One region of the Dechloromonas sp. A34 genome, then DNA from elsewhere that is predicted to be linked to it. Evidence: riboswitches for the same ligand, from Rfam matches in the RefSeq annotation. Region 1 holds a riboswitch; each other region holds the start of a gene.
The links. A riboswitch is a leader RNA that binds a small molecule or an ion and turns the genes downstream of it on or off. The one in region 1 is predicted to bind cyclic di-GMP.

Region 1 (4,531 bases):
CGACTTCCTTGTAGGCTGGGCCGACGCGCTTGGCATCGACGGTGTGGCAGGCGATGCAGCGGGCTTTCTTGACGATCTCTTCGCTGGCCGCGGCGGGCTTGGCGATGGTCAGGCAGGCGGCCGCCAGCAGCGGCAGGATCAGGGTGGTGGTATGTGCTTTCATGTTGATTCCTTGCGGTGTTAAACGAGGCCTGCGGCCTGTAGTTCCGCCCATTCGGCATCGGTGAAGAGCCGCGAGCGGGTGTGAAAGGCCTTGCCGGTGTTGCCTTCGAGCGAGAAGGTGCCGCCCGAGCCATCGATGACGTCGATGATCAGCTGCGTGTGCTTCCAGTATTCATACTGCGAGGCGCTCATATAGAAGGGCACGTCGCCGATGTCGCCGAGGTGCACATCGTAGGGGCCGATGGTCAGATCGCTCGGCAGGTAGCAGTTGGCGGCACTGTTGTCGCAGCAGCCGCCGGACTGGTGGAACATCAATTGCGGCCCGTATTGCTGTTTCAGGAGCGCAATCAGTTCCAGCGTCGCCGGGGTGGCGATGACGCGTTCGACCATGGTGTTCTCCTCGAATCGGTGTTTAAAAAAGGGGGGCGGTTGCCCGCCCCCTGAAAGTGCCCGCAAACTGGGCCAGTGGAGGAGATGCGCGGTTAGAAGAAGCCCAGCTTCTGTTCGGCGTAGCTGACGAGCAGGTTCTTCGTTTGTTGGTAGTGGTCGAGCATGACCTTGTGGGTTTCGCGACCGATGCCGGATTCCTTGTAGCCGCCGAAAGCGGCGTGGGCCGGGTAGGCGTGGTAGCAGTTGGTCCACACGCGACCGGCCTGGATGGCGCGGCCCATGCGGTAGGCGACGTTGCCGTTGCGACTCCAGACGCCGGCGCCGAGACCGTACAGCGTGTCGTTGGCGATGGCCAGGGCTTCGGCTTCGTCCTTGAAGGTGGTGACGGCGAGCACCGGCCCGAAGATTTCTTCCTGGAAGATGCGCATCTTGTTGTGGCCCTTGAACAGGGTCGGCTTGACGTAGAAGCCGCCTTCGATGTCGCCACCGAGGTGGGCGCGTTCGCCGCCGATCAGCAGTTGGGCACCTTCTTCCTTGCCGAGATCGAGGTAGGACTGGATCTTGGTCATCTGTTCCTGCGAGCACTGGGCACCCATCATGGTCTCGGTGTCGAGCGGGCTGCCCATCTTGATGGCGGCAACGCGCTTCAGGGCACGTTCCATGAACTTGTCGTAGATCGATTCCTGGATCAGGGCGCGCGACGGGCAGGTACAGACTTCGCCCGAGTTGAAGGCGAACAGCACCAGGCCTTCGATGGCCTTGTCGAGGAAGCCGTCATCCTTGTCCATGACGTCGGCAAAGAAGACGTTGGGCGACTTGCCGCCCAGTTCCAGGGTGGCCGGAATCAGGTTGTTGGCGGCGGCTTGGGCGATCACGCGGCCGGTCGAGGTCGAGCCGGTGAAGGCGATCTTGGCGATGCGCTTGCTGGTGGCGAGCGGCATGCCGGCTTCGCGGCCGAAACCGTTGACGATGTTCAGCACGCCCGGCGGCAGGATGTCGGCGATCAGTTCCATCAGGATCAGGATCGAGATCGGGGTCGATTCGGCTGGCTTCAAGACGACGCAGTTGCCGGCGCCGATCGCGGGTGCCAGTTTCCAGGCGGCCATCAGGATCGGGAAGTTCCAGGGGATGATCTGGCCGACGACGCCGAGCGGCTCATGGATGTGGTAGGCCATGGTGTTCTCGTCGATTTCCGAGATACCACCTTCCTGCGAGCGCAGGCAACCGGCGAAGTAGCGGAAGTGGTCGACGGCGAGCGGGATGTCGGCGTTCAGCGTTTCGCGGATCGGCTTGCCGTTATCGACCGTCTCGGCATAGGCCAGCAGTTCGAGGTTGGCTTCGAGGCGGTCGGCGATCTTGAGCAGGATATTGGAGCGGGTCGTGGCATCGCTCTTGCCCCATTTCGGGAAAGCGGCATGGGCTGCGTCGAGCGCCAGTTCGACGTCTTCGGCGGTGGAGCGGGCGGCCATCGTGTATGGCTTGCCGCTGATCGGGGTGATGACGCTGAAGTACTCACCCTTGACCGGAGCGACCCACTTGCCGCCGATGAAATTGTCGTACTTGGATTTGTAAGCGATTTTGGCGCCAGCGGTGCCGGGGGCTGCGTAGAGCATATATGTCTCCTGAAATTTATGAGGTTGCTAACGGGTTGATTCGAGGGGAAGGAACTGGTTCGATCTGAACCGGCGCCCTGCCGTGTGTCCTGCCAGATAAGGTGCATGCCGTATGCCAGCCGCCCGGCTGCCGGTTCGCAATATTGAAATCTCAAATAAATCATCCACTTGTCGATTTGTCGGCCGAGTCGTGGCGGAGGGGGTGGGGCGGCCGGTGATCAATTGCTCAGCAACTGTTCCAATGCTGAGCAGATCGTGCACGGGCAACACGGGAGCGTCGGGCCTGATTCAGGCGGAGTGCTGAATTACGCGGGAAAATGGACGTGCCGGGGGCGGCGTGGCGGCGAAAATGCCTTCCGGTCAGCGGTTTGCGTGGCCGACCCAAGGCCGGCGCGGCGCCTTAGCTTACAAAACCGCGTTTGCGCTTCTTGTTATTGGCTGAGGCCGCCACTTCGCTCGGGGCCAGGGCCAGGGCCAGGGCCAGACCCTGGGCATTCATTTCGGCGAGGATTTCCGATTCGCTGCTGCCCGACTCCAGGGCGGCGGCGCGGACTGGCGCAAAGCCATCGGTGTTGGCGTCGAAATGGATCGAACAATCCTTCTGTGCGCCGCACATCACCGACTTGGCCAGCTGCCCGACAAAGTCCATCTCGTAGGGTGTGGTCATCAAGGGAATGCTGATGTGGGTTCCCGCCAGTTGCTCGGGGCTGCCCCAGATCATGCGGACCAGCGTCGGCAGGCGACGGTCGATCCGGCTGGCCACTTCGGTAGCCCGTAGCTCGATGCCCTGAGTCGGGGCATGAATCAGCAAACACTGAACGCTGAGCGTGGTCGGCGCGTACCAGCAGGCCCAGCGCGGGCCATCAGCCAGGGGATTGTCGATATTGGCAAAACTGAAGTTTGAGACAGCGAGTGCTGCGAACAGCAGCAACGAACGAACAACGTGGCGAACGACGCGCATGCGTAACCCCGGCAATCCCGCTGTCGTGGGGTGAAGCCAGGGCTTCTCCCGGTAGACCGGTGACTTTGCGAACCCGCCTTTCGGTCGGGTGTGCCTTTTTCGGATTTGAGCGAGTTCAAGTCGGCGCTTGAACTCATTCTCCCTTATGGTGTTTTGCTATTCCAAAACACTATGGTTACGATTTTTGCAACAAAGTTGATCTGCGTCAATGTTTCATTGGCGATATGTCGATGCTCTGGCTTGACTTTTACTTCGCAAGGCGGTCGAGCTCCGGTTACGTGAGCAGCTGATGCTGAACGAGATAGACACCTGCCCCGGCAAAATAGCCGACCAGGGCCAGTCCGCTGATCTTGCGGACGTACCAGAAGAAATGGATTTTCTCGAGCCCCATGGCGGCGACGCCGGCGGCCGAGCCGATGATCAGGATGGAACCGCCGGTGCCGGCGCAATAGGCCAGGAACTCCCAGAGAAAATGGTCGGGTGGGAAGTCGGTCAGGCTGTACATGCCCATCGAGGCGGCGACCAGGGGCACGTTGTCGACGATGGCGCTGACCATGCCGATGATCAGCACGATGACGTCCTGTCGCCCGACGGTCTGGTCGAGCCACTGGGCGAGTGCGGTCAGGATATGCGTATGTTCCAGCGTCGCCACCGAGAGCAGGATGCCGACGAAGAAGACCAGGGAACTCATGTCTATTTTGCTCAGGGCATGGGCCAGCGTGAGGTGCTGCTTGAACTCGTCTTCCTTGTGGCGATGCACCAGATCGCCGACCAGCCAGAGGATGCCCAGGCCGAACAGGATGCCCATGAAAGGCGGCAGATGGGTGATCGTCTTGAAGGCGGGTACGGCCACCAGGATGCCCAGGCCCATGAAGAACATCAGATTGCGTTCGAATTCGGTGGTGCGCAAACCATGGTCGTCGTCGACTAGTTCCGGCGATTCCACCTGGCGGCCGCGCAAGGCGTAGGCCGTAATGCCCAAGGGTACGATCAGGCTGACCAGGGACGGCAGGATAACGCCCTTGATGATGGCCAGCGCCGTGATCTGGCCGCCAATCCACAGCATCGTCGTCGTCACGTCACCGATCGGCGACCAGGCGCCGCCCGAATTGGCCGCGATGACGATGATGCCTGCGAAGAACAGGCGATCGTCGTGCTTGGCGAGGAGCTTGCGCATCAGCGAGATCATCACGATCGTGGTGGTCAGGTTGTCGAGCAGGGCGCTGAGGAAGAAGGTGACGAAACCAACCAGCCACATCAGCGACGACAGATTCGCCGTCCGGATGCGCTTGGTGATCACTTCGAAGCCGTTGTGAGCATCGACCACCTCGACGATGGTCATCGCCCCCATCAGGAAGAAGACGATCTGGGCCGTGCCCATCAGGGATTCGCCGAGTTGCTCACC
Region 2 (4,531 bases), 1.8 Mb from region 1:
GCCGAGGAAGCCTTTGTCCTTGATGTAGCGCCAGGCTTCATTCGGCAGGTCGTAGAGTTCGTGTGTGACTTTCCAGTCGTCGACCAAGCGACAGGCTTCCGCGCACTCGTGGTCGAGGAAGGACTGCTCTTCCGGCGTCAGCTTGGGCACCGGGTAGCCGTGCAGCTTCTGCCAGTCCGGCTTGCCGCGGAACAGTTCGCCTTCCCACCAGACGCTGCCGGCTTCGAGCGCATCGCGCTCGGTGTCCGACATCTGCGGCAGCACCTTACGGTAGGTGGAAAAAATGGGCCGGGTGATCAGGCTCCGGCGCAGCGGCCGGATCAGGACCAGCCCGGCCAAAGCCGCCAGAGCGGCAATACCCAGCAGAGGGATGAGGCTGTTGAACATGCTGTTGTCTCCTTTTATGTCTTTTTTGCTTTTGGTCGTTCATTTGCTACTGACTGCGCCCGGCACAACCATCCTTCAGGGCGCAGCATCCGAAAACTGGGGCAACGGCGCGCGCAGGCCGCCGAGCAGGAAGGACATCAGGCGCGGCACCAGGCGGTCGAGGCGATCCGTCGAATCCGCGTCCTCGATCTGCCAGTCGGTAACCAGGCGCAGCGCGTCGGTGCCGGCAATGGCGTAGGAGGTGGCGCCGAGCATGAAATGGAAGCGCCAGACGATCTCGGCCTTGGGCACCTCGGGCAGCGCGCGGAACAGCGCTTCCTTGTAGCGATCCATCACCGCCTGATATTCGTGGGCCAGAAAAGCGCGGATGAATTCCGAGGGCTCGGTCAGCGTCCGGCCGAGCAGGCGCAGGAAGGTGACCCCGCCGCGCTTTTCGTCGCCCGCCATGCGCAACAGCGTGCCGAAGAAGCCGTCGACGATCTGCGAAGGTTTCAGGGGCTTGTCGGCCGCCTCGGCTTCCATCTCGTTCAACACCCGCATCCGCTCCTCATTCAGCCAGTCCAGACGACGGCGGAACACCTCCTGCATCAGTGATTCCTTGGAACCGAAGTGATAATTCACGGCCGCCAGATTGACCCCGGCGTCACCGGTGATCTGGCGCATCGACGTCCCTTCGTAGCCGTGCGCCATGAACAGGTGCTCGGCAGCATCAAGAATGCGCTCGCGGGTATCGACAGATCGGACTTCAGCCATGATTGCTCCCTTGTAATTCATACGTTCGTTTTAATCATAGAAAAAAGCTTGGGGCAATGCAAGCGTTTTCTATCTTTGTGGAAATAACTGAATGAAAACCTGAGCGGAGGCGCTTGAGCCTGAATTCGACAAACTCGACCACTGGCTTCGCTCAGGCAATCGCGGTTCGCAATGCTCAAGCAGCCCGGGGGTGCTCGACCATTCGCGAAGGACGCGGCCTCCGGAAACAGGAGGACTTAAAGCGGTGGGCGAAGGATAGTTCGGCGGAGTCGGCTACTCGATCCACCGGAAAGGCGGTCGGCGACTATTCCAGAACGGAGATCAGTGGTGCCAGAAATGCCTGTTCATCCAGCGCCAAGGCATCGGCCCGCAACTGCAGGGTACGGGAGATATTGCGCAGCCGCCAACCGGTTTCATGGACGATGTGATAGACCTCGCCACAGAACGCGCCCTCGTCGCCAGGGGTGTAAGTTTGCAGCAGGGAATCCACTCCGGTGGCTCGTAGCGCCTTGCGCACGTTGTGGCAGACGTTACCGGCCATTTGCAGGAGGTCGTGCACCTTGCCCGAGGCACTCTGCAGGAGTTCAAGCACCTTCTGCTCGACCTGATCGAGCTTGAACACGACGTCGCGGGTCTGCTCATAGCAAGGCTGATCGCCATGGCCAAATGATTCAGCCAAATCCCGCAGCGACGTGCAGATGTAGGCCTTGAGCACCGGATTGAATTCTTCCGGGATGAGCCTGATGGCCAGTGTGGCCTGGTAGGCCGCCCCTTCGCCGCCCCGTTCGATGATCGCCGCCATGGCATCGGCGGCCGCCAGAATCGAGCCGATCGGTGAAATCTTCTCCTTGGTCAGCATGAAGGGATAGCCGCTGCCATCAAGCCGTTCATGATGCTGGCCGATGCCCTGGCCCACCTCTTCGCGCAGTTTGCCGATTTCCAGCGCCACCATATGGCTAACCTTCGGATGAACCGCCACCGAGGCCCATTCCTTGGCGGTCAACGGACGGTCAGCGTGCAGCAAATCCGGGTTCACGTACAGAACACCCAAATCATGCAATAGCGCAGCACTCAGCAACAGTTCGGTATCCATCGAGGAGAGTTGGGCATATGCCGCAAAACCGGCGCATAGCGCGATGGTGTGCAATTCGTGCGAATACTCATCGCCGCCACGATTGCCGTAGGCAGCGGCCAACAACAGCTTCAGGGCGCTCGGCAAGCGCACCAGGCGCAGATGTGACAAAGAGGCAAAGGCGGCCTTGCTGCTGGCCAGGTGACAGAGAATCGGGTTCGCCAGGATGATTTTTTGGCAGTCATCGGCCACATCGCCGGTGGTAATGCCATTCTCGACCTCAAGCGTCAGCTCAAGCGGCGTCCGCAACTTGCGGCTGGCCAGTCGCTCCTGCAGGCTCCCGGAAATCTTGCCCCCTTGGCCCACAGCTTCACTCCCTGACTGTCGTAGATATCGTCCGATGCGATCACATCGTTCGTTTCGGTCAATGCCATGATCTTGCCAAGGCAGTGATTGTTTACGCTATTGAATGCACTCATGAGACATCTGTTCAGTTGGTGTTGCTCGTTAGACACGGGGACACAACTGACAGAGAGTGAACGGTCAAGCACAGGGGAGTACTTGGCAGCCCCGCTATCTTTGACCTGATGGGGTCAGAGGACCGGTGGCTTTGCGTCCTCGCTTTTCAGTCGAGTTTGCCAGTACCCACACTACTTTAGTGGCAAATTGCCAGCTTGACAAATATCAAATTAGCCCACGATAGCGGTCAAATTTATGCAATTTGGTTTGCCTTGGCAACTATTCAGTTTCCCGTGATTGTTACGACTTAACTTAAGTGTTGCGCTGGCGAATAAAGGCGATGACTTCATTGGCCGGCACCGGCCGACTGAAAAGAAAACCCTGCATCAGATCACAACCCCTGCCCCGCAGATATTCGCGCTGCTCGTCCGTTTCAACGCCTTCGGCCACGATGCGCAGGCCGAGATTGTGGGCCAGGCCGATGGTCGCATCGCAGATCACGGTACCATCGGCGCTCTGCCCGATCTCCTCGACGAAGCTGCGGTCGAGCTTAAGCAAGTCGATCGGGAACAGGCGCAGGTAACTCAGCGATGAATAGCCGGTTCCGAAATCGTCAATCGCCAGACCGATCCCCATATCGTGCAGGATATCGAGGATGCGGACGGTTTCCGCCGGTTGCTGCATGGCCACCGATTCGGTGATTTCGAAAACCAGATCGGCGGGATTCAGCCCGAAGGCGTCGATGGCGCCTTTGGCCAGGATCGGCAAGTTGCCGTTACGCATCTGGATGGCGGAAATGTTCACCGCCATCCTGACGCCGTAGATACCGGCCGCGCGAAAGTCCGCCAACTGCTTGCAGGCGGCCCAGAAGACCCACTCGCCGAGCGGCTGGATCAAGCCGCTCTCCTCGGCGATGCCGATGAATTTGCCAGGCAACAGCATTCCCCTCTCGGGGTGCTGCCAGCGTACCAGCGCCTCGACCCCGGCCACCCGCCCGCTGACGGTGTCGAGTACTGGCTGGAAATGCAGACAGAACTCGTCACGCGACAAGGCCTGGCGCAGCCCGTGCTCGATCCCCAGTCGTTCGAGCGCCGCATCGTTCATCCTCGAATCGAAAAACTGGAAATTGTTCCGGCCTGCGGTTTTGGCGTGATACATCGCGGCATCGGCATTTTTCAACAAGGTGTCGGCGTCGTCGCCGTCGGTCGGGAAAATGGCGATTCCGATACTGGGCGTGGTGAACAGGTCGTGACCTTCGATCGAGTACGGATCGCCAATGTTGCCGACCACCTTTTCGGCCACTTTCGCCACCGATCCGCTATGTTCGATGCCGGACAGCATGATGACGAACTCGTCGCCACCGACGCGTGCCACCACATCGCTGTCACGCACACTTTCGGACAGGCGCTTGGCGACCTCGACCAGCATTTGGTCGCCGACATGGTGGCCGAGGGTGTCGTTGACCGCCTTGAAGCGATCGAGATCGACGAACAGCAAGGCGACCCGCGACCCGTCACGCCGCGCTGCCGACAGCGCCTGATCGAGCCGCCCTTTCAGGCTGAAGCGATTGAGCAGGCCAGTCAGCACATCGTGATGTGCCATGTGATAGAGCTTTGCCTCGACCGCCCGCTCTGAAGTGACATCGGTAAAGTGGGCGACGTAATAGCGAATGGTACCGTCCTCGTCGCGAATGACCGATATCGACATCCATTTCGGATAAACACCACCATCCTTCCGGCGATCCCAGATTTCCCCCTGCCAGAATCCACGCTCGGTGATGCTCTGCCACATCTGACGGTATTCGTTCTTCGTCGTCCGCCCCGCCGACAGAAAGCGCGGGTTCTTGCCCAGCGCCTCCTC
Region 3 (4,531 bases), 590 kb from region 1:
AGCGGCGTCCGACGGTGGTGGTTCCGTTCCCCGCAGGGCCGCTGCATGAAGCCGGAAGAGGGCGTCGAGCAGGGTACGGCGTCGTTCGCCTTCCACCTCCACGCGGTCGAAACCCACACTCAGCTGCTTGATCAGCATTGGCAGTTGGCGGGCCAGGGCCTGGCGTTCTGGAACGTCATTCTTTGGCTGAACACTCTCAACCAGAGCGCCAGCCGTCGCCAAGGTGTTTTCCCACGCCGTGCTGCCGGGGCCTTCCTCCAGGTGGACACGCTTCAGCAGAGAACGCCACTCATGATCGAGCAGATCGCTTACCACCCTGGGTAAGGGGCTTTCCAGCCAGCGCTGCAGTTCGCTGTCGACCGCCATGTCGGCCAGTTCGTCCAGTTCGCGCTGGACGACCAAGAGTGCAGCGCGCGTTACATTGCCGGATGCCGCATCCTCGTACCCGGCCAGGAAGTGCTCGAGATCGTCACAAAGCGTTTCGAAGAGGGCCGTGTCCTGCTTGAAGTTGTTGTGTATGTTGTCAATGATTTCGGCGATCTTGGTATAGATCGGGTCGTCGCGACCGACTTCCCGCCCCAGCGCAACGCTGCCCTGGAGATGAGATCGAGCAGGCGGCGGGTCGGATGTGCCTTGCTCGAAAAGAAGCTTCGGTCCAGCATCGCGACCTTGAGTACCGGAATCTGCAGTTTGCCGACCAGGGCCTTGATCGGGTCGGAAATTTCGCGGTCGTCGAAAATCATGTCGAAAAGCATGGCGACAATATCGACGGTAATGGCATCCAGCTGACCAAGGCTTTGGCCAATCTCGCTGGCGCGGAAGTGGTACAAAACGTTGGCGCTGCCATCTGCCGAGGACTGGGGCGTGAGCGTGCCCTGTGCGGCATGCTGCAAGGCTTCCAGTGAGGCCCAGACATGTGTGGCGGGGGCTGCTGTGCCTGCCATCGCTTCCATCGGACCTGCTGCGTTGCCTGTCGCCGGCATTCCCGGCATAACTCCGGCCGGGGACGCGGTCGCGGGGGTGTTGCCTGAACCAGTGACCAGACGCTGCAGCATCGCGAACATGTCGCCGCCGGCATTTTTTTTCGTTGTCTCCTTGCTGGGATCGTGGCTGGCGGTCCGTCCGTAATCCCGTCTCAGATCGGGCAGGACCTTGTGCTGCAAGAGTTGGGCATTGATGGCGTGAAAGATCGGCCCGATGTGATCGTCGACTAGTGCGTCAAAAATGTGCCACAACTCCAGCCGGCTGTGCAGATCGAAATCCACTTCCCGCAAGGCGCCGCGAAGGGCGCGAGTAAGAACCTCGGGAGCCGCCGGATTTTCGGTCTCGGCGCCTCTTTCCTTGCCAATCAGGTAATTGAAGCGGCGACCCAGGGCATAGAGTTCACCTTCGCATTTGTTGTCGAGTCGGCGAGCCAGAGATTTCAGGGCGAGCTCTTCGTCCATCTCGCCATACTCGACGATTTGCATCTCCTCGAGGAGGATATTCCCAGAGCCAGAGGCCGTGCTATGTGTCCCACGCAAAACCGTATCGAACTCGCGCCCCCAGTGAGCTGCCAGAAGTCCCTCGAGGCGACCGCCTTTCTCGCTCAGTGCGTCGTTAAGACGAAGGAGCATGCGGCGTTCGTCGGAGTCTTTGGCGATGTCGGCGCGCTGGAGCAGAGTCTCGCTGGCCTTTTGCAGCATTTCCCGTAACGCTTCGCGCAGTCGGCGGGCAGCCAGATCCCGGCATTCGAGCAGGATACGATTGGCCGAGGCAGTCACATGAGGACCACCCGGTTGAAGATTGATTACATTGCTGTAGGCCGTTGCCATGACTCGCTCCCTTCGTCGCAGACAGAATACGACGATGCTGCACCTCGATCAAATCGGGCCTGTTCAGCAAACCAACGAAAGCGAAAGAATCAAAAACGCGCTGCCATCTGCGCAATTGGCAATCGCACGAATGTGGATTGTCAATTCCGCCTAGCCTGGCGGTCCCGCTGTCGTGGGGTGCATCCCTTGGATACGACCCGTTAGACCGGTGACTTTGCGTCCCCATCTTTCGAAGGGTTTGCCTTGATACAGTTAGGCCACAAAACGATTCTAGATCATTTCCAGAAAAATCAAACCCCTATATATCAAAGTCTGAGAGAGGCAGCTATAGTATTTAGTTCCTCGCTTGACTCCTCAAGTACTGCGGCAAGTGCGTTATCGGCGATGACCTGCCCGGCCAGGGCAAGCATTTCCGAATGTTCGCTGCTCGATATGGCCGGTTGCAATGGGTTGGTGATGGGCGTCAGGCAATTGGCAAGAAATAGTGTGTCGGCCAGACTCTTCGGGGGTAATGTCACATTCCCTTGCCATTGGGCCCGGACGGCTGTTGCAATGTCGTCCGGGACGGCAAGGGCACGCAATACGGCGTCGCCGACCAGTGCTTCTCCGCCTGCTGCCCACGTTTCGTTGCCGCCGATGTCAATGAGATCGGGGTAGGCGGACGCCCGAGAAATCAGATAGAAACCACCTACCTCATGGACAATTCCGGCAAACATGGCCATGTCTGGATTCTGATGGCTGACCCGTCGTGCCAGTACGTAGCAGAGGGCTGCAACGTGGGAACTGTGCTCCCATAGGCGCGACGCGAGGGTTTCGTGTGCCGCCGTTGGTGTTGCTGAAATCTGCCGCATGATCAGGCCGGTCGACAAGGCGCGCACCAGATTGATGCCGAGTCGTGTCACGGCAGAGCGGATATCCGATATCGGTTTTCCGGAACGGTTGAAGGCCACCGAGTTGGCAACGGCGACAATCCGGGATGCCAGCAAGGGCTCTGCCTGGACAACTTTGGCCGCCTTCTCGAGATGAATGTCCGGGTCATCGAGCGCCAGGCGAACCTGTAGGGCGACATGGGCATGGGTCGAAAAGACCAGTTCCCCCTGTTCCACTTCGGCGATCAGTTTACGGAGCGACTCTTTGCTTTCCATTGCCGGTATCTCTGTCCATGAGCATTTGGGCGTGGTCGGTTACCGGTCGACGCCTGCGCAGACGGCCTTTCCATCGTCCAGAAGGGCCATGGTAAGCGAAGATGCAGACGATGCGATAGCTCTGCACTGCTTGTCCGGATTTGTTCCCTGCTAATCGAGGCTTCTAAGCGTCGTCCGGATTCTTCGTTGGCTGGCCGCCGCCCAATTTGCTGGCGAGAAACTCGTCGTAGCCCTTGCTGACCAGTTCGTAGGTTTTCATAACGCCGCTTTCAATATCCCCGCCAAAGACTTTTAGCCCTTGCAGGATATCTTTCGCTTCATTGAAGCCTTTTTCAAAGCCGCCGCGAATCAACTCGACAAAGTCTTTAGCGAGCTGCCCTGGGTCGTCGTCGGGGTGTTGTGCGGCGTAGGCGTCGAAAAAACCGGTCGATAACGACACAATGCGCTCGGCGGTAGCCTCGGGTGAGTTGTCATCGCCCATCTTTGCCTGAATCGCATCCGGGCCGAGTGTCGGGCTCAGCAGTTCATTGATCCGCTCGATGGCGCTGCGAAACAGCAATGTCTGCGACTGGTCACCGGCCTTCAGCGAGACCTCTGCCGAGGCTTGCAGAATCTGCACATTCAATTCATCGCGGGCATTGCTCCTGTTATCCGAGGCGTTAACCCGTTCGCTTCCGGAGCGGGTCGTGCCCCGGGATTGCTCAGCCTGCGGTAACGCTGAAGTCCGATACAACTGGGTGCTTGCTGATGGATTGAGCATGGCTACATCCCCGCTATTTAAACGCCGAAAATACAAGCGGTAACTGCTTCGCGATTGCCACTTGCGTAGGCCGTACAAACTCATCTTAGGTCACCCTGGACAAAGAGCTAGCGCCGGCGTGCGGGTGCATGGCCGTTGCCAGTCGGTTTGTCGTGACCTGGAGACGGCATGAATCGCGTGAAAACAGGTACTTGCCAATTGCTTGGGTAGAAGTGTCGGCATATGGCGACAGCGGGCCGCTGCTTTCCGGGAATGGGTTTGTAAAACCATATTAAAATCAGTTGCTTAGGTTGTGGCACGTCGCTTGCTGAGTAGTGACGAGTTGAATCTCCCGGCGAGACCTACATGACCATGAATTTCACTGCCCTATCCGCTTTATCAATCGTCATCCTGGTCGGCCTAAACCTGGCTGCCTGGCTACAAATTCTCAAGCTGAGGCGTTCGTGGAGAAATCCGGTTGCCGCCGACAATGCCTATCTGGGCCTGCAACTGTCGGACTTTTCCAAAGATCAGCCTCCCTCCGTGCTGAAAGACCACGACGAGATCGATCCGCTGACCGAGGCGGAAATCTATGTCATCTACGGGCGACGGGGTGATGCGCAAAAGGTGCTGGAGTCTGGTCTTCGGCGTGGGCGAATTTCAGCCGATGAAGTCACGATGTTCTGGGCCGAACAGGAAGCCCTAAGCCATAAATGAAGTCACTCCGAACTGTTGAACCAGAGGTGTTTTGAATGAAGCGTTGTTCCCTGAAGCTGCTTTTGTCTGCTTTCGCCATCGCCATTTCGCTGCCGGCATTTGCCGACCGCGACGAC

Region 2: another riboswitch for cyclic di-GMP. It lies ahead of NQE15_RS18025 (HD-GYP domain-containing protein); the one in region 1 lies ahead of NQE15_RS09100 (hypothetical protein).
Region 3: another riboswitch for cyclic di-GMP. It lies ahead of NQE15_RS24065 (DUF1631 family protein); the one in region 1 lies ahead of NQE15_RS09100 (hypothetical protein).

Annotation. Positions count from the first base shown of each region.
Region 1 covers NZ_CP102486.1:1,801,344-1,805,874, forward strand. The annotation lists gene NQE15_RS09085 (c-type cytochrome) at 1-163, opposite strand, end outside; gene NQE15_RS09090 (DUF779 domain-containing protein) at 181-552, opposite strand; gene NQE15_RS09095 (aldehyde dehydrogenase family protein) at 645-2,165, opposite strand; gene NQE15_RS09100 (hypothetical protein) at 2,566-3,126, opposite strand; cyclic di-GMP riboswitch class I at 3,134-3,231, opposite strand; gene nhaD (sodium:proton antiporter NhaD) at 3,401-4,531, opposite strand, start outside.
Region 2 covers NZ_CP102486.1:3,603,282-3,607,812, forward strand. The annotation lists gene NQE15_RS18015 (acyl-CoA dehydrogenase) at 1-387, opposite strand, end outside; gene NQE15_RS18020 (TetR/AcrR family transcriptional regulator) at 463-1,140, opposite strand; gene NQE15_RS18025 (HD-GYP domain-containing protein) at 1,445-2,578, opposite strand; cyclic di-GMP riboswitch class I at 2,773-2,862, opposite strand; gene NQE15_RS18030 (EAL domain-containing protein) at 2,984-4,531, opposite strand, start outside.
Region 3 covers NZ_CP102486.1:2,388,815-2,393,345, forward strand. The annotation lists partial or broken gene NQE15_RS24065 (DUF1631 family protein) at 1-1,814, opposite strand, end outside; cyclic di-GMP riboswitch class I at 1,969-2,067, opposite strand; gene NQE15_RS11985 (HDOD domain-containing protein) at 2,120-2,959, opposite strand; gene NQE15_RS11990 (DUF5610 domain-containing protein) at 3,123-3,719, opposite strand; gene NQE15_RS11995 (hypothetical protein) at 4,065-4,415, shown strand; gene NQE15_RS12000 (hypothetical protein) at 4,451-4,531, shown strand, end outside.